DNA from 3 places in the Cytobacillus sp. FSL M8-0252 genome. Region 2 is predicted to be linked to each of the others. Evidence: predicted binding sites of a transcription regulator. Region 2 holds the regulator's gene; each other region holds the start of a gene.

Region 1 (6,874 bases), 190 kb from region 2:
TATTAATCGTATTTTCTTGATGCTGCTCTTGTGTATCAAATGATTCCAGTGCATTTTTAATTAAGTTGACTAGTACTTGTTTTAATTGTTTGGCATTACCATAAATATATGGATCGTCTTTTGATAATTGGAAGGAGAGTGCAGTATTCTTTAAAATCGCTTCACTCTGAAACAACAGGAAAGTATCGTGAACAAGTTTATTAATAGAAATACGTTCTTTAATATTGTCTGTTGGCTTTGCTGCATTTAGAAACTCATGAATAATATCATTGGCACGATTAATCTCATCTAGAGCAATATCAACATATTGATTTTTCCCTGACTCATTGAGATAGGGTTTTAACAATTGTAAAAAACCTTTAACTGTTGTAAGCGGGTTACGTATTTCATGTGCCATCGATGCTGCAAGTGTACTTAAATTTTGTGCGTACTCATTTGTGAAATTAGCTTCATTAATCTGAGACGCAGTTTCATGAATGATTTTCTTTTTTTCATTTAGTTCTAAGCTAAATCTGAGGAGTTTTTGCTCTAATTGTTGTGTTTGATAATTATGATCAGTAGATAATGAATGAAATAAGGGGTAGCAAAATAAATGACATGATTCTTCCTCAGGAATCGTATAGACGCGATAATTGTGATAACCGTTTCCGAAAAATAGCTGTAAATTAAGAACTGCTTTTTTCTTGCGTATTTCATTAAATTGTTCGACATCTTCGTAATTCATTAATTGTGTGAATGGGGTACCAATGATTGTATGCTGATTAACTATAGATGTTGAAACCACGTGATTATTGTTGTCAATTAAGAAGTATGGAAATGGTAGTTCTTTTAAGACAATCTCAGTTAATTTCATTTCTTATCATCCTTACCATTGTTTGTCATGTGGAAGTAGTATCTAATGTCATTCTCTTTTATTCTATTAGAAGAAATTGCATTATATGTTAGAAAAACATGTATATTGAGAAAAAAACACGAATCATCTCTACTTTTCTTGTTATGTATATGAGTTAAAATGTCATATTTTTAATTAAATCGCAATGATGGACTTATTAATCTTATCATACCAAAGTCATTCAATGGCTTTCAATCACCGTTTTCATTCGTTAAAGGAATTTTTTAGGAATTGTAAAAAAGATAGATTACTAGAAAAAATTATAGCTTCGATCTACCTAGTATAGAAATGAATAAATAAGAAAAGACAGCATTCTATAACGCTGTCTTTTGAATGTTAACTTTTCTTTTTAAATAAATTGACTTTTGGTTCAGTTTTATTGATAATCCTTTTAATATTTGTACGATGTCGATAAATGATGAACAATGTCATTAAGGCAATCACTATGATTAAAATTGGATCACCAAGAATGAGTGAATAAATCAATCCTGCAATACCAGCAATCATTGATGATAATGAAACATATTTAGTAGTGAGAAGTGAGATGAAAAATACAGCTAATATTACCACAAACATGACGGGCACGAACGCCAGCACAACACCTGCAGATGTAGCAACAGCTTTACCACCTTTGAATCCTGCAAATATCGGGTACATATGGCCAATAACAGCAAAAATTCCTATAATTACTGTATGTATATCTATATCAAAGAAGATTGGTAATAATCCAGCAGCTATGGTACCTTTCAGGATATCGGCCAGTGTAACGGTAAAACCTGCTTTTTTTCCTAGCGTTCGGAAAGTGTTTGTCCCACCAAGATTACCACTACCATGCTCACGAATATCAATGCCATAAAACACTTTACCAATGATTAATCCAGATGGAATGGAACCAATTAAATAAGCAATAAGAAAAACGATGATTACTTCAAATGTCATAAACTCTCCCCCACGGAATAAAAATACAGTTCTTATATTGTACCACGTAAATAAGTGAATGTACTATGTTGCTTTTAAAATATCTTTTCAATTGCAAAGATTACCCTAGTATGAAACGAATGTTAAATAGATATATGATTAAAATTAGTAGAAAAGAACTTTTTTGTTAAGTGGATTACGTGATATTTAGCGAAAAGGAAAGCTTTATAAAAAAGATGAAGCTGTATGTCAGAAAGAACAGCATTGCGATCTATTCGCATTTATACTTTAATTCAGATAAAATAGTGTAGAGTTCAAAATAAGAGGTGAATGTATTGAGTATAGAAAACCCATCAAGAACTGAAATCGGAAAGATGTTAAAACAAGCAAAGAGGATTGCCGTCGTAGGTTTAAGTGATAAACCTAATCGTACATCCTATATGGTAAGTGAAGCCATGCAAAAAAGTGGTTACGAAATCATCCCTGTTAATCCCAAAGTTAAGGAAGTATTAGGTGTAAAAGCGGTTGCATCATTAGCTGAAATAGAAGGCAAAGTGGATATTGTTAATGTCTTTAGACGTTCGGAATATTTGCCAAGTCTTGCGAGTGAATTTCAAAATATTGATTGTCCCATTTTTTGGACTCAGCTAGGTGTTGTAGATGAAGACGTATTTCAGCAGTTAAGTGATGCTGGTTATACCGTGATCATGGATCGATGCATTAAAGTAGAGCATGCGCTAACAAAATAACATTTGTAGCATGGGATCATGACATTGATTTCATGCTTTTTCTTTCATATGCGGTTTAGACGTATAAATATGATATAATGATTAGAACGTTTGTTCTTATTCACCTCTTGCAACAGTATATACATGACCTTAATCATGTTACAATGGGGAACATATATGCATACGACTCGCATGATAAGAAGGAATATAGTGAATAAGAATGGAATAATAAACCGATATCTATTGTAGAGAGGTGCATAAAGGCGCGGTTATGATATAATCAAACTCTATTGCCGACTCGGATTGATAGACAATAGATGGTTTTTGAAGATGAAAGGGGAATGCTTGTGGCAAAAAATCAGGAAGTATTTGACTATAATGATGATGCCATACAAGTACTTGAGGGATTAGAAGCTGTTAGAAAACGTCCCGGAATGTACATTGGAAGTACGGATGCAAGAGGGCTACACCATCTTGTATACGAAATAGTCGATAACGCTGTAGATGAAGCACTTGCAGGTTTCGGCGATCATATCATTGTCAAAATACATAAAGACAATTCAATTAGTGTTCAAGATAAAGGTCGAGGAATGCCGACCGGAATGCACAAGATGGGCAAACCTACAACCGAAGTCATATTGACTGTGTTGCACGCTGGAGGAAAGTTTGGCCAAGGTGGATACAAAACAAGTGGTGGACTTCATGGTGTAGGTGCTTCAGTTGTTAACGCCTTATCACAATGGTTAGTCGTTAAAATTAAACGCGATGGACTTGTTTATGAACAGCGGTTTGAAAACGGCGGAAAGCCAGTAACCACGCTTGAGAAGGTTGGTAAAACGAATCAAGTAGGGACAACGATCCACTTTAAACCAGATCCGACAATTTTCTCAACAACTACATATAATTTTGAAGTGCTAAGTGAACGATTACGTGAATCCGCTTTTCTCTTAAAAGGGATGAAAATCGAGATAACGGATGAACGTCATGATCTTAAAGAGATTTATCATTATGAAAATGGGATTGAAGCATTTGTTCAGTACCTAAATGAAGAAAAAGATACGCTCCATCCAGTAGTTAGTTTTGAAGGGGAGCATAATGGTATTGAAGTTGATTTTGCCTTCCAATTTAATGATGGTTTTTCAGAAAATGTCCTTTCTTTTGTCAATAATGTTCGTACGAAAGATGGAGGGACACATGAAGCTGGAGCTAAAACAGCGATGACTAGGGTGTTCAATGAATATGCCCGTAAAGTTCAGCTTCTAAAAGAGAAAGATAAGAACTTAGAAGGAACTGATTTACGAGAAGGTTTTGCGGCGATTGTCTCAGTACGTGTACCCGAAGAACTGTTACAATTTGAAGGACAAACAAAGGGCAAGCTCGGAACAAGCGAAGCGCGTTCAGCTGTCGATGCTGTTGTATCAGAGTATCTCTCTTACTTCCTTGAAGAAAATCCAGATACAAGCTCTTTATTAATTAAGAAAGCAATTAGAGCTTTTCAAGCAAGAGAAGCAGCACGTAAAGCAAGGGAAGACGCTAGAGGCGGAAAGAAGAAGAAACGGGCTGAAGCGGTTCTGTCAGGGAAATTGACACCTGCTCAATCACGTAACCCAGAAAGAAACGAATTATATTTAGTAGAAGGTGACTCTGCGGGTGGTTCAGCAAAGCAGGGGCGCGATAGAAGGTTTCAAGCAGTATTGCCATTAAGAGGTAAAGTAATAAATACTGAAAAGGCAAAGCTCGCAGATATCTTTAAAAATGAAGAGATAAACACGATTATACACGCTGTTGGAGCGGGTGTCGGTGGTGACTTTACGATTGAAGATATTAATTACGATAAAGTGATTATTATGACGGATGCTGATACCGATGGAGCCCATATTCAAGTGCTCTTACTGACCTTCTTCTACCGCTATATGAAGCCGTTACTAGAAGCAGGTAGAGTCTATATTGCTTTACCACCATTGTATAAAGTGAGTAAAGGTTCTGGAAAGAAAGAAGTAATAGAGTATGCATGGAGTGATGAAGAGCTTCCTGATACGATTAAAAAGGTTGGTAAAGGCTATATTATTCAGCGTTATAAAGGACTTGGTGAGATGAATGCTGACCAATTATGGGAAACAACGATGGATCCAGAAACGAGAACGCTCATCCGTGTGAAAATTGATGACGCTGCGAGAGCGGAACGTAGAATTACCACTTTAATGGGTGATAAAGTTGAACCACGGAGGAAATGGATTGAAACAAATGTCGCATTCGGATTAGAGGAAGATGGCAGCATTTTAGAAAATGAAAACATTTCGACGCTTGAGGAGTTAGATTCATGAACAAAGCAGAACAATTTCGTGATCTGCCGTTAGAAGATGTCCTTGGTGACCGATTTGGCAGATATAGTAAATATATTATACAAGATAGAGCATTACCTGATGCGAGAGACGGGCTTAAGCCCGTGCAGCGTCGTATCTTATATGCCATGCATGTTGAAGGTAATACGCATGATAAAGGTTTTAGAAAATCGGCAAAAACGGTCGGTAATGTGATTGGTAATTTTCACCCACATGGTGACTCCTCTGTATATGATGCCATGGTGCGTATGAGTCAAGATTGGAAGTTGCGCAAGCTTCTTATTGAAATGCACGGCAATAATGGTAGTATCGATAATGATCCACCTGCTGCGATGAGGTATACAGAGGCGAGATTATCTTCTATTTCTTCTGCACTCTTAAATGATATTGAAAAAAGAACGGTTGATTTTATTCCGAACTTTGATGATACTTCGAATGAACCAACCGTTTTACCAGCTAGTTATCCCAACTTACTTGTAAATGGATCAACAGGGATTTCTGCCGGATATGCAACGGAAATCCCACCTCATCATCTTGGAGAAGTTATTGATGCTGTTATTCATCGTATGGATCGTCCACAAAGTACTGTCGATGATTTAATGCAGTATATAAAAGGACCTGATTTTCCTACCGGTGGAATCATACAAGGTGTAGAAGGCATTAAGAAAGCCTATGAAACGGGCAAAGGTAAAATTATTATCCGTGGTAAAGTAGATTTCGAGGATATTCGTGGTGGTAGAAAGCAAATAGTCATTACTGAAATCCCTTATGAAGTAAATAAAGCGAACTTAGTGAAGAAAATGGATGAATTTCGCTTCGATCGTAAAATCGAAGGAATCGCTGAAGTCCGTGATGAAACGGATCGTACAGGGCTAAGAATTGTCGTTGAATTAAAGAAGGATGCTGACCCACAAGGGGTTTTACATTATTTATATAAATATACTGATCTGCAAATCCCGTATAACTTTAATATGGTGGCTATTCATAACCGTCATCCGAAAACGATGGGTCTAGTCCCCTTACTAGATGCCTACATTGACCATCGAAAAGAGGTTGTCACACGTAGAACACAATTCGATTTAGAAAAGGCTCAAACACGTCAGCATATCGTTGAAGGCCTAATCAAGGCATTATCTATATTAGACGAAGTCATTGCGACGATTCGTGCTTCAAAAGATAAGCGTGACGCGAAAGAGAATTTAATGAGAGAGTATCAATTTACAGAGCCTCAAGCAGAAGCGATCGTCTCATTACAACTATATCGTTTGACGAATACAGATATCACTGCATTGCGTGCAGAAGCAGAGGAATTAGCGGCCAAAGTAGAGGAACTCACATCGATTCTTGCCAGTGACAAGAAACTCGCATCAGTGATTAAAAAAGAACTTCGTGAAGTGAAGAAGAAATTTGAAGACAATAGAAGAACAGTAATTGAAGCAGAAATAGAAGAAATTAAAATTAACCTAGAAGTTCTTGTAGCAAATGAAGATGTGATTGTTACTGTCACAAGAGATGGGTATATTAAGCGGACAAGCCAGCGTTCTTATTCAGCTTCAAATGGACAAGATTTAGCGATGAAGGAATCCGACCGTTTATTAACAAAGCTAGAGATGAATACAACGGATGTTCTACTTCTATTTACGAATAAAGGCAGCTACTTATATTGTCCTGTGCACCAATTACCTGACATCCGCTGGAAGGATATGGGTCAACATATTGCCAATATCATTGCCATCGATCGTGATGAATGTATCATTCACGCAATCCCTATTACTGATTTTGAACAAGAGAATGCAACATTATTATTTATTACGAAAAACGGTATGGTGAAGAAAACCGAATTAAAATCATATAAAGCTCAACGCTTTTCAAAAGCGCTCGTTGCACTTAACCTAAAAGGTGATGATGAGGTTGTCGATGTTCACCTAACACATGGCGAGCATGATGTGTTTCTCACAACTCATTTAGGTTATGGTCTCAGGTTTCATGAGAAA
Region 2 (6,874 bases):
GAACCAGAATTCTTCTTATTTAAGTTAGATCAACAAGGTGAACCAACTTTAGAACTTAATGATAATGGTGGTTATTTTGATTTAGCTCCAACTGATTTAGGTGAAAATTGCCGTCGTGATATCGTTCTTGAGCTAGAAGAAATGGGCTTTGAAATTGAAGCTTCTCACCATGAAGTGGCTCCAGGGCAACATGAAATCGATTTTAAATATGCTGATGCACTTACAGCATGCGATAACATCCAAACATTTAAATTAGTGGTTAAAACAATTGCACGTAAACACGGTTTACACGCAACATTTATGCCAAAACCATTATTCGGTGTGAACGGATCAGGTATGCACTGTAACGTTTCATTATTTAAAGATGGTGTAAATGCATTCTATGATACAAAAGGTGATTTAGAACTTAGTGATACAGCACGTAATTTTATTGCAGGTATCATTAACCATGCACCAAGTTTCACAGCTGTAACAAATCCAACAGTAAACTCTTTTAAACGTTTAGTGCCTGGATATGAAGCTCCTTGTTATGTTGCTTGGTCTGCGAGAAACCGTTCACCACTTATTCGTATCCCAGCATCACGTGGTGTCAGTACACGTGTAGAAGTACGTAGTGTTGACCCAGCTGCCAATCCATACCTTGCAATGGCTGTTCTTCTTAAGGCTGGATTAGATGGTGTGAAAAACAACCTAACACCACCAGCTCCGGTAGACCGTAATATTTATGTTATGAGCAAAGAGGAACGTGAAGCTGAAGGTATTAAAGATCTTCCAGCTACACTTTATAGCGCGCTAGAACTTCTTAAACAAGATGAAGTAATGGTTGCTGCACTTGGTGAACATATTCTTGAGCACTTTATTGAAGCAAAAGAAATTGAGTGGGATATGTTCAGAACGCAAGTTCACCCATGGGAACGCGAGCAATATTTACAAATGTATTAATAGATAATACCAAAGTGGTTTTTCAGACTGTAGGTAAACTCGGTGTAATCGAGGTACCTACAGTCTTTTTTTATTTGAAAATATAAGAGGTGAGGATCATCCTTGAGGCGTTTATTATGAACCTCTTTACATTTAATTTATAGAAGTAGCCTTAACATCTGATTTTTCATAAAAACTTAAGAAGATGTAATATAAAATGGTCTTTTAACAAGGTAATATAGCCCGTACAACTCTTCATCTTCCACATATAGTATTAACATAATCATAGAAAGGAGGATGAGAATATGGGATATAATAATCAAAACTATTCAGACTCATACGGATATGATCATAATGATTGTGGCTGTGATGAGTTCTTTAGGAACATTTCCCGTGGTGAGGATGTGAAAGTATTCCTTAAAGGTGGCGGCCATGTGTTCGGAGAGTTTATCGATGTTCGTGGAAATTTAGTTTTCCTAGCAAAAGCTAACTGTAATCGTCACGATGATCGTCATGATGATCGTCACAAAGATTGTTGCAACAAGAAAGATCGTGTAAGGATTACTACGATCTGTTGTGATGATATCATTGCAGTTGAAACTCGATAGTAAGAGTCCTTTTTATGAGTCTAAAAGAAGTTCTTGCAAGGGGTATAACTGCTTCGTATCATCATTCAACTAATTAATAGAAACTAAAAAGGGTCTCAGATTAAAGCAGCCATAATGGCTGCTTTTTTATATTTGCTAGGATAGGTTTGAAAAACAAAAAAGGTCCACAGAGAAAAATAAAATGGTTTTTCAACAGGGGGATATAGCCCGTACAACTCTAAGACCATCCACATATAGTATTAACATAATCATAGAAAGGAGGAAGAAAAATGGGATGTAATAATAATTTCTATGGAAGAGGCTCAAGATATTCAGACTCATATGACAACAACAATCACGGTTGTGGTAATTACAGTAAAAACGACAATAAGGATTGTGGCTGTGATGAGTTCTTTAAGAATATCTCCCGTGGTGAGGATGTGAGAGTATTTCTTAAAGGCGGCGACCATGTGACAGGAGAATTCGTTGATGTTCGCGGTAATTTAGTTTTCTTAGCAAAAGCTAACTGTGATCGTCACGATGATCGTCACGATGATCGTCACGATGATTGTTGCGACAAGAAAAATCGTGTAAGAATCACTACGATCTGTTGCGATAATATCGTTGCAGTTGAAACACGATAGTTAGTAGTTTCTTTATTGTGTCTAAACAGATATGTATGCAAGGAGTATAACTGTTGAGTATTAACATTCAACTTGGTATCTCTTTATTAGATACTAAAAAGAGTCCAACCAAAGCAGCCATAACGGCTGCTTCTTTATTTTAGTTAGGATAGGATAGCAAATTAAAAGATAGAAACAAAGAGAAAATAAATGGTCTTTTAACAGGGGGATATAGCCCGTACACCTCCAATACCCTCGACATATAGTATTAACATAATGATAGAAAGGAGGAAGAGATATGGGATATAATAATTGTTTTTTTGGAAGAAGACCAAGATATTCAGACTCATATGGATATGACAACAACAATCACGGTTGTGGTAATTACAGCAAAGACGACAATAAGGATTGTGGCTGCGATGAGTTCTTTAAGAACGTTTCCCGTGGTGAGGATGTGAGAGTGTTTCTTAAAGGTGGCGGCCATGTGTTCGGGGAGTTTATCGATATTCGCGGTAATTTAGTCTTCCTAGCTAAAGCAGACTGTGATCGTCACGATGATCGTCACGATCATTGTTGTTGTGACAAGAAAGCTCGTGTAAGAATTACTACGATCTGTTGTGATGATATTGTTGCAGTTGAAGTATAAGGAACTTAGGAACCCCGTAAGTTGAGAGTGCTTTTACTGTGTTTTAATGGAAGCTTATATATGGGAAAATAACTATTGCTGAAACTAAAAGGCATCTTCAAATACCGTTTTAACGGCTGCTTCAGACTGTAGATAAACTCCTTAAATGAGTTTGTCTACAGATTTATTTATTAATAATAGGAAGAAAAAATATAAGTAATGATGCGGATAGTCGAAATCAATGAGAAATAGTTATTTTAAGCGATTTAGTACTTGTGGGTTATTGGGTATGTAAAATCAAGGGGGGCAATTGATTCATTTATGAACTGAATTTAAGGTGTATGTATGATGAAGTAGGTCGTTCAAGTTACCAATCAATTGAATAATTGGCATTTAATCATCCTAGCTATTTGTTTTCATGAAAAATGCTTTAATATTTATTTACCCATAAAACATCATGTCAAGTAGTAGGTATCAAATTTAAAAACATTAGCTCGTATTGAATGGATGAACAGTACTTCAGGAGAGTGGTTCTATGGGCTGTGTAAGACATACATATTACAATTTAAGAAGCAACACAAAACGTTAAACGAAAATGTGTTATGTCCCTTCCATAAAGGTGAAATAGAACTGTTTAAGCGGGTATTTCTAGCGCTAGAATAGTAGGTAAAAAGCGAAGTTGTCTAAATAAAATTTGTTCTTGTTATATACAACAAAAAACCGTTCATAAGAACGGAATAAAATTTTATTCTTGATCTTTTACTTTTAGGGTATCTAATAATTTTAAGATACCCTCACCTCCCATACCAGATACGAGAGAGATGATGAAAACAGCAGTGGGGGAATCCGGTGTTGTTGTCACAATGACAAATACGGCCGCCAGTCCTCCTAGTAAGATGTCTTCTAAGAACCCTAAATAAATGAATTTTTTCGTCATCCGTGGCTTGACTAGTTTGCCTAATCTCTGCAAATGTCCTGCAACACCGACAATTCCACCAATCAACGCAGCGAAGAGAATGTTCATTAACATTTTTCCTTCACACTCCTAAAGCCGAGATTTTTTTGCGACCTTAGGTTGATTCTTGGTGTAAATTTCATTATAATATATTTTTGTCTCGATGTAATGATTCTATTTTACTGAATTTTTTAAATTTTATAATTGTATGAGTAACATATAAAGATAATTGCAAACTATTAAAAAGGAGTGTCAATAATGACACTCTTTTTTAATGTATTTGACGATAAACACCAATAACTTTGCCTAAAATAGATACATTGTGCAAGATAATCGGCTCCATAGTAGGGTTTTCTGGTTGCAAGCGGATAAAGTTCTTCTCTTTAAAGAATCGCTTAACGGTGGCCTCATCATCTTCTGTCATAGCAACCACGATTTCTCCATTATTTGCTGTTTGTTGCTGCTTGACTATGACATAATCACCATCTAATATGCCAGCTTCAATCATACTTTCTCCCATAATTTCAAGCATGAAGATATTTTCATCACTCGGAGCCATTCTTTCAGGTAAAGGGAAATATTCCTCAACATTCTCAATCGCAGTAATGGGGTGACCAGCAGTAACCTTACCGATAATAGGTACGTTCACCGTTTGCACTTTAGGTATTGGGTTGCTCTCTTCTAGATTTAATACCTCAATGGCACGGGGTTTTGTCGGATCTCGACGAATAAGACCTTTACTCTCTAGTCTGGCTAGATGGCCATGTACGGTTGAACTTGAAGCAAGTCCAACAGCTTCACCTATTTCCCTAACGGAAGGTGGATAACCTTTTTGTTTTACTTCATCTTTTATAAAATTCAATATATCTTGCTGCCTCTTAGATAATTTCACGCTATCACGCACCTTCGTCAATTTCATTAAGATTATTATACCATCAGTAGTAAATAGATACAAACATAAGTTCGAATTTTCTTATTGACAGAAACAAATGTTCGCATTATACTAAAATTATTAAATCGAACATATATTCTATTCAGGGGTGGCAATTAATGATAAAACAATTGTGGAATTCTTATAGTTATGCTATTATTCTTATCGCTTTTAGTTTCGGTATGGTTTTCTTATTATTTTTGAACACTGGTAATGCAAATCAGGAGGAATATGTAAAAGTTGAAGTAAAACAAGGAGATTCTTTATGGAAAATAGCGGAGGAGTTTAAAGATGCCCATAATATGTCTTCTAAAGACTTTGTTGCTTGGGTAGAAGAATTTAATCATATACATTTAGGTAAAATACATCCTGGTGATACGGTATATCTTCCCATTACAAATGGTGAAATAATATCTGAAACAAATTTAGCTAGTGTGATATTAGAAGACTAAAGGAATGAAAGAGAATGAATGTAATTATATATTGCAGGGTGAGTACGACGAAGGATACACAGGAAACGTCTCTTGCTAGACAAGAAGAAGAACTTTTACATTTAGCGAGAATGAAGGATATGAATGTAGTTGAAGTCATACGTGAGAAAGCAAGTGGCTATGATTTAGAAAGAATTGGTGTGTTGCAATTATTGGAGTTACTTAAACAAAATCAAGCAGAGGCTGTTCTTATTCAAGATGAAACCAGGATTGGAAGAGGAAATGCTAAAATTGCCATCTTACATTGTATACTTAAAGAAAATGGGAAGATTTATACAATTGCCCATAATGGAGAATTGCAACTTTCAGATTCTGATTCTATGGTATTACAAATTGTTAGCATGGTTGAAGAGTATCAAAGAAAACTACATAATGTAAAAATAAAAAGAGGGATGCAAAAAGCTGTTCAAAAAGGCTTTCGACCTGAAAAAAATTTAAAAAACCAAGGAAATATAAACGGAAGAGAACGAATAGAGGTACCAATAGAAGAAATAGTAAAATTGAGACAAAATAACCTTACTTTTGCAGAAATTGCTGCAACGTTAAGAGGCTTTGGTTATAAAATATCTAAAGCGACAGTAAACCGTAGGTATAATGAATATATAGATAATATAGAGCAGATGGATAATGAATCATCATGATATAGGCATAATAAGTTAAGTCGATTGATTAGTTGTAATTCAACTAAAAAACTAAGAAATATTAGTACTGATACCAAGCAAGATAAAGGCATACTAAAAGATTCTACAATCGTTCGTGGGTTCAGACAAGTGAACTGTGAATGGTTATTTGTTTCCGAGGATTCATCCGTGTTTTTTCATTTAACGTTAGTTGTTAGTGAAAGTATTATTCCCTTATTCCCCTTATTTACATACATACGCTCCCTATATTAATAGTCTCACATTTTTAAGTTGAGAACACTGCTACATTGCCATACCTAATAATAAAGCAAGACGATACCAACTTATTGGCGTCTGAAATGAAAATCAAAAGATGATTGTAAAACTGCTTTCTTGTAAAATGCAGTCATATTTAGTAATATGGCTATTAAGTATCTTCTCCATATGGAATGAAGAACTTTTTGGATGGGAAGGAGTGTAGCACAATGATTTCAAAAGAAAAATTAGCGAGAATTAATTCGCTTGCTAAGAAAGCGAAAACAGAAGGTTTATCAGAACCAGAAGCAAAGGAACAATCTAAATTAAGAAAAGAATATTTAGAGAAGTTTAGAGCTTCTATGTTAAATACATTAAAAGGTGTTACTGTTATTGACCCTGAAGGTAATGATGTTACACCAGAGAAGTTAAAACGTGAACAAAATAAACCACTTCACTAAGATTGTGTTTATAAATTTTTAAAAGGAAACTGTCACGAACAGTTTCCTTTGTTGTTGTTTTATATGACAATTATATAATTTTTTACCTTTCTGGTTGTAACTGAAGGTGAAAGTCTATTATATTTAATTTGTAGGATATATATTGAAAGGATGTCGTTCATGTTCAACAAAACAGATGCTTTATCAATTAGTGCCATAAGAACATTGTCTATCGATGCAGTCGAGAAGGCAAACTCTGGTCATCCAGGAATGCCAATGGGAGCTGCGCCAATGGCGTATACTTTATGGACAAAGTTTATGAATCATAACCCCAAAAATCCTGATTGGTTTAATCGTGATCGCTTTGTGTTATCTGCGGGTCATGGGTCTATGCTTTTGTATAGTCTCCTTCATTTATCGGGATAT
Region 3 (6,874 bases), 1.5 Mb from region 2:
CAGCTGATCCCAACCGTCGTTTAATCGGTGATGATGAGCATGGCTGGTCTCCAAATGGAGTATTCAACATTGAAGGTGGCTGCTATGCGAAGTGTATCGACCTTACACGTGAAAAAGAACCACAAATTTTCGATGCCATCCGTTTTGGCGCTGTACTTGAGAATGTTGTATTAGACAAAGAAACACGCGTAGCAGATTATGCGGACAATACGCTAACGGAAAACACGCGTGCGGCTTACCAATTACAAGCAATTGACAATATTGTTGACCCGAGTATTGCAGGTCACCCGAATACTATTATCTTCTTAACAGCTGATGCTTCTGGTGTATTACCTCCAATCTCTAAATTGAATAAAGAACAAGCAATGTATCACTTCCTAAGTGGATACACTTCTAAGCTGGCTGGTACTGAGCGTGGTATTACTTCACCACAAGCGACTTTCTCCACTTGTTTTGGATCACCATTCTTACCATTACCAGCTCAACAGTATGCAGAAATGCTTGGTAAAAAAATTGACGAGCATAACGCGAAAGTATTCCTAGTAAACACTGGTTGGACTGGTGGAGAATATGGTGTAGGAAGCCGTATGAAGCTTGCTTATACACGAGCAATGGTTGAAGCTGCTCTAGAAGGCGAACTAAATTCTGTTGAGACAGTAACTGACCAAGTATTCGGTTTAGAAATTCCTCAACATGTAACTGGTGTTCCAGATGAAGTACTATTGCCTAACAAAACTTGGCCAGACCAAGATGCATATAATGTAAAAGCAAAAGAACTTGCTAATGAATTCCGTGAAAACTTCAAGAAATTCGGTAATATCTCTAGTGAAATCGCTGAAAAAGGCGGTCCTATCGCTTAATTAAAAAAACCTTCGAGCATCCGACTCGAAGGTTTTTTGTTTCAATAATTTCACTTCACTCATCACTCACTGTTTATTTTTGAGGGTCAAAATACCGGTTCAACCGGCTTCGATTTCTAATAAGTGCGATTAACTTAAGTCAATCGATTAGCTAATCTCACCAAGTTGCAATCGACGGCTTGTTTCATATAGCCACCACTCACTATCTTTCCTATGTATCCAATATTCGCCCTTTATGAGTCTACAAATTAGCTGCTAACTTAAGAAACGATGATCTTTTGTTGATGGTCACCGCTTAATAAATACTTATATTCATGCAAAGTTTCAATAGACATTTGTATACAAAATAAGCACAACACTGCAAAAGCAGTCGGGCCAATTTTTAATTTGTAGTTTTTAGCGAAATCAGTTGATAAAAGATTTTCGTACAATCATTTTCCATTTCTAACTTTTGGATGCTTCCCATTCCACTGATTTCACCGTCTCTTGTTTTCTTTACTTCAAGTGGAATATTTAGTGGGTAGAGGCGGTATCCTTCTTTTGTTAATGTAAAAAGGTTTTCATTTAGCCTCTCTTCTCTTCCTTTCGTAACGATCATTGTATTTAATTCTAAAGGCATACCCATAATTGTTTTGCTCCTTGTTCATCGAGTTTTATATTACTATTGTATCTTACAATCTCTATACAATAAAGCTTATTGTTCTTTCATCCACCGCCCAAGATCACGGACAATTTGTCTATTAATAGCTGGCGGAAAATAATGCGTATATTCTTTGAAATACCATGTATCTACAGGTTTACCTAACTCTTTTAATCGCTTCTCTAAGCGGAAGGCATGCTCGACAGAAACATTATGATCTAAGACACCATGAATAATTAATACATTTGCTTGCAGTTGATTAAGTTCATATAATGGTGTGCGATATTCATATCTTTCTGGGTATTTATGAGGCGTTCCACCGATGACTCGTTTCATCATTTTACGCAAGTCCACTCTTTCTTCATATGTGAGGAACATATCGCTAACACCACCCCACGTAACAACTGAAGCCGCTTTAGGCATATGTAAGGCTGTTAATAACGCCATTACACCTCCTCTAGAAAACCCAAAGACATGTACCCTTTTAACCCGAGGGTGTTCTGCTAAAAGTTGAAAAGCTGAAAAAGCGTCATAACGATCATCACCTGCAAAATCTTCATTTCCCTCCCCTCCTTGATTGCCCTGATAAAAAGGCGCAAATACAATGAAACCTTGGAGGGCAAACTGTACAATCCGACTAGGGCGCACTTTACCGACGTTCTTAATCCCACCTCTTAAATATAGAAAACCTTCTGATACGTTTTTATTTTCTGGTTCAGCTAATAGACCTTTGATTTTTAGATCATTAGATAAGTATGTAATGATTGATAATTTCACTTGAGGATGCGGAGATGGAAACCGCCATTTATCGATTATCAATGCTTTTCCCTCCTTTACATATAGTAAAAATTTCACATGGGCAATCACACAAATTTGTCACCCTCATAAGATAGTTTAGATGCAAAAATCTAAGAAACATTGAATGAGGAGGTTCTCAAATGAAAAAATGGCTTAAATGGAGCTTCATGCTTCTCTGTATTTCTGTTCTACTCATTCCTCTTGCAGCTTGTGGAAAAGAGGATGTGACAAAAATACGTATCGGTGAGGTCACAAGATCTCTTTTTTATGCTCCCCAATATGTTGCAATTGAAAAAGGTTTTTTTAAAGAGGAAGGTTTGGATGTTACGTTAACCACCACTGCCGGCGGCGATAAAACGATGACTGCGCTATTATCCGATAGTATTGATATTGCTCTTGTTGGCTCTGAAACATCCATTTATGTTCAGGCGCAAGGAGCAAATGATCCTGTCATAAATTTTGCCCATGTAAAGCTAAACATAGTACAGGGGGAATAAAAGATAAATCATAGCCGTAAAAATTACAAAATAAAAGAGCACAACGTGTATAAGTGATGTACCACCATCCTTACACCGTCCGCCTACTCTGAATAGGCAAACACTTGCTGTACCCTTAGATGTATTTTATTACACCTTGGGTTAATTAGCAACGGTTTGCTAGAATGGCCGTTGCTTTTTATATCCAAGGGAGCCAGGGAAATGAAAAACCGTATTGATGTAATTGCACAAGAAGAATCATATAGTAACTTATCTTCATTTGATGATATCGAACTAATGAACAAGGCAGTACGTAATTATAGAGACGTCATAACTGCGTCTATTAAGCGTGCAGATGTAAGGAATAGACTAATTGCATTATTGGAGATTTTAAAGCGTCATAGCTGCAAGCAAATTGGCGTGAGCTATATGTGTAAGAATACAATTGCTAAAAAGCTAGAAGTATCTTATAAAACTGTACAAAGATTAATGAAAAAATTAGTCGACCTTGGTATGATCCGCCAGGTAGAAATGAAGCGTAAAAAGAACATGTTACAAACTGCTAATGCTGTTATTATTTTGCCTATAAAAGAAGAAGTGACCAACAAGCAACCTACTAAAAAGTCCAAGAAGTGTCCTACCATTAAAACAACTTCTAGTTCTTTAAAACAAAATATTAAAAGATTAAATAAACGTAATAATAGCGTTAAATTGTCATCTGCAAATTTTATTGCTCATTGGGTACCAAAAAGCTTTGCTGAGTTAACAAGTTATTTTTATTCTGAAGCTAAAGCCATTCAAGAATTTTGGAAAGTAGTTAAACAATGTAATAGAGTCGTAGACCATTTGAAAGGAACAAGAGCCTTTACTGAAGATCAAGAGCTTAAAATTGGTGTCCAAGCACTTAAGGAATTTGTGATGAAAATAAAGTCTGGTGTAAAAATGATTAAAGGTGAATTTGCTTATTTTAATGGCATTGTCAATAATCTTATGGACAAGCTTTATTTTGATGACGCATTTATGTCTCGTTAAAGGTGCAATGTTCATGTGCACCACTGGAAAAAAGTGTTTAGAATACTTTAAATTTCAATTAATTTATCCGATAATATAATTTGTAAAATACAACTATGGGGGAATTTGTGAATGAAGAAACTTTTGTTATTTTCATTAATTGCGGGATCGTTGACATTAGCAGCATGTAGCAATGATGACACAGTAAGTGCTGACAAAGAAAAAGAAACTAGTCAAAGTGAATCCACTCAAACTAATCAAGATGAAAAAGAAGATGGAAGCTTTTACGAAGAAGGTTTTGGTCAAGTAAAAGTAATTGCCAATGGTCCAAAAGAAGCAAAAAAAATTGATATGGATCCCATGAAGCTTGAATTAAATAATATTCGTGTTGTTGATGTTGAACTAGATAAAGAAATGGTTGAGTACCTTAACGATGGTAGAGAGACTTCACGAGGAATAATCATTGATATAACCGCAGAGAACACAACTGAAGATGATATAACCTTTGACCCCAACCAGGCAATTATAGTAACCGATACCGGTGAACAAATTGAGAGTGATCTAGGTTTAATGGGTGAAGCTGGCGGAGATTTCTTAGGTAAAGTAACCAAAGAAGGTTCAACATGGTGGTTTCTAGATAACATTGATAAAGACGTAAAAAGAATTACTGTTATAATCTCAGCACCTTATGACACGCAAACTGGTGAAAGTATTGGAGAAGAAAAGCGAATTGAATTTGAAATTGAATAATTAAATAAAGACGGTCTCACAAATCATGAGACTGTCTTTATTATTCTTAAAGTCCTTGGTTGTCCTTCTTCCCAATTTACATATCCATTCTCTCGTAATTTATTTAAAAGTCCGCTTATAGTTGATGGAGATGCTATTCCAACCATAGTTCCTAACTCTCTATATGAAGGCGGATAATTATTTATTGAAACATATTCCTCTATTGTTTCTAACACTTCTTTTTGTCTAGATGTTAGTTTATGCATAATTGACCCCTCTTTGCCTTTTTGGTTTTGCTACTGATAAGATTCCATCAATGCTAAATGTCCTCATCTGTTGCTTTTGCAAGTCATAAACCATCACATTATCTACTTTAATTCTCCGTATGATGACCAGCCTATATGAAATTTCTCCAGAATTATTTAAATAAATCAGTTCAATTGGTTTACGCTCGTTTAATGAGTATTTAAACAAGTGGTTCATTCTTATCAGCTCCTTTAAGCATAATTTTACAGGAACATTCGTTCTATTTCAACTTGTTTTCGAACAAATGTTTGTATAAAATTAATCCATAAGGAGTGAATGGATATGTTAAAGGACCGTGGCAAAATGAAATGGCAAGGATTTTTCATGAGCGAACACACCGAACTACTAAAACAGATACCACGTGAATATGAAAAGATAAAGAAGCCACAACTAGATGAGCAAGAACTTCAGGAAATACAGATAATAACGATGGAGTCATTAAACTACACCCTTACAATCCAAATGACAATTTGGGTTGATGGGTTCACGAAAACTTACGAGGGTATAGTCGATAAAATCGATCATATTAATATGTACATTCACTTGGAAACGAAAAATTTAAAAATCTTAAAATTTCACATTGATGAAGTGATATCAGTCGAAAGGGTTTAACAACATGACTAGGATTAATGAAGCTGATCGTGATGTTCTGGAGCAAGCAATATACTTGCCGATGATTATTATCATTCTTGAAAGAGATTTAAAGATTATTGAGAAATCCCCGTTTAAGATTAAACAGCCCTATATTACCTTGATGGAAAATACAATAAGGAGAGTCCGAAGTGACCTAAAAGAAGTTAAAGATAAAATGCGAAAAGGGAATATGAGAGTAAACCAGATTGGACATGACGAATCGTTTACTATGTATGAGTTTCACTATAAAGGATATGATGAGCAGCATAATTATTTTAATCCAAGGATTAGGAATAAATGTGAGGAATTGTTGAATTTTTATATTAACAGGCAGGAAAATTGACCTATAAAATGAATTATTATGTAAAAAGGAATGATGTCATGAAATCTGAGGACATGTATGTTTTTGTTACAGGTGGAAAAGGTCGTAAATACTATATTTTTGCCCAAAGCAATCCAGTAACTATTGTTGGAACCTCTAACAATGGAGGGGTAAAGGTTGAAGGTAATACAATAAAAGAAGCCTTACAGAAGGCATTTAAAGGAATGAAAAGTCCAAATAAAATTGATTAATCGAAAAGGTGCCCCTTTAATATGGACACCTTTTTATTATTTTTCATTTAATTAAAAATATAAACCGATAAAATAAAATAAAGGCTTATATATACAACATATACAATGACTAAGTTTAACTTATACTTTACAAACATTTTTTTAACTTTATCTGCTAAATCAAGTTTCTCGACAATAGTTATTACTACTAAACCCAACAATACTATCCAAATTAAATAAGTATTAGCGAATGCGTTCTCAAAAAAAGATAATGCCCTTACTAATAGAGTAATTACCACAAAATTTACAAACGTGGTGTATTTCTTTTTTTCCTGAGAATCTGATGTATTATTGATAGATTGTTGCATTTTACATAACTCCTTTAAAAAATATTACTTCCAATGCAAAGTAACATCATAATATTGTACTGATGAAGGGGAAGTGTAATTACTATTTTTATAACGTGTCATAGTTTCATAGTATCTTCTCTCACCATTCACATATGAACTTGAAACCCAACCACCAACATAAGTTTTATTAATTGAGCTCGCCCATGATTGAACTCTTCCCAAAGTCCAAGTATAAATTACTGACTTTGTTAATTTGCCACCAGACTTTGCTACGATAGCTGATACAAGTAATTCTGCAGCTGCTTTTGCTCCTGCATTATTATAAGTTTTATAAGTTGGTGCAATAACAGAAACATAGCTACCGCCAGAATCATTTGCAAATGGTGTGATTTTTGGTTCTGGTGATACTACATTACTATACATGCCTGCTAACTGTTCCTCAGTTAATTCAGTATTCCCAGTAAACTCAACCCCATTATACACATATGTAAATTGGTTTTCTACAGATTCTTCATAATT

Evidence for each region. The regulator LexA, encoded in region 2, represses DNA repair genes until DNA is damaged. The targets are predictions, from matches to a motif close to CGAACATATGTTCG.
Region 1: a site for LexA is predicted at 2,643-2,656, ahead of parE (DNA topoisomerase IV subunit B). Genes of this name have one in related genera too.
Region 3: a site for LexA is predicted at 5,058-5,071, ahead of MKX83_RS18545 (YolD-like family protein). Genes of this name have one in related genera too.

Annotation. Positions count from the first base shown of each region.
Region 1 covers NZ_JBBOWZ010000001.1:2,341,091-2,347,964, forward strand. Annotated here, with positions in the region: gene MKX83_RS11935 (ATP-binding protein) at 1-853, opposite strand, end outside; gene plsY (glycerol-3-phosphate 1-O-acyltransferase PlsY) at 1,229-1,831, opposite strand; gene MKX83_RS11945 (CoA-binding protein) at 2,146-2,559, shown strand; gene parE (DNA topoisomerase IV subunit B) at 2,886-4,862, shown strand; gene parC (DNA topoisomerase IV subunit A) at 4,859-6,874, shown strand, end outside.
Region 2 covers NZ_JBBOWZ010000001.1:2,151,371-2,158,244, forward strand. Annotated here, with positions in the region: gene glnA (type I glutamate--ammonia ligase) at 1-942, shown strand, start outside; gene MKX83_RS11025 (hypothetical protein) at 1,227-1,529, shown strand; gene MKX83_RS11030 (hypothetical protein) at 1,799-2,152, shown strand; gene MKX83_RS11035 (hypothetical protein) at 2,592-2,777, shown strand; gene MKX83_RS11040 (DUF4257 domain-containing protein) at 3,502-3,786, opposite strand; gene lexA (transcriptional repressor LexA) at 3,983-4,630, opposite strand; gene yneA (cell division suppressor protein YneA) at 4,762-5,094, shown strand; gene MKX83_RS11055 (YneB family resolvase-like protein) at 5,109-5,774, shown strand; gene MKX83_RS11060 (DUF896 domain-containing protein) at 6,239-6,469, shown strand; gene tkt (transketolase) at 6,629-6,874, shown strand, end outside.
Region 3 covers NZ_JBBOWZ010000001.1:3,699,223-3,706,096, forward strand. Annotated here, with positions in the region: gene pckA (phosphoenolpyruvate carboxykinase (ATP)) at 1-860, shown strand, start outside; gene MKX83_RS18510 (DUF2584 domain-containing protein) at 1,243-1,485, opposite strand; gene MKX83_RS18515 (alpha/beta hydrolase family protein) at 1,555-2,319, opposite strand; partial or broken gene MKX83_RS18520 (ABC transporter substrate-binding protein) at 2,439-2,768, shown strand; gene MKX83_RS18525 (helix-turn-helix domain-containing protein) at 2,997-3,806, shown strand; gene MKX83_RS18530 (hypothetical protein) at 3,918-4,535, shown strand; gene MKX83_RS18535 (transcriptional regulator) at 4,559-4,780, opposite strand; gene MKX83_RS18540 (hypothetical protein) at 4,773-4,997, opposite strand; gene MKX83_RS18545 (YolD-like family protein) at 5,103-5,432, shown strand; gene MKX83_RS18550 (hypothetical protein) at 5,437-5,796, shown strand; gene MKX83_RS18555 (hypothetical protein) at 5,835-6,026, shown strand; gene MKX83_RS18560 (hypothetical protein) at 6,074-6,373, opposite strand; gene MKX83_RS18565 (hypothetical protein) at 6,398-6,874, opposite strand, start outside.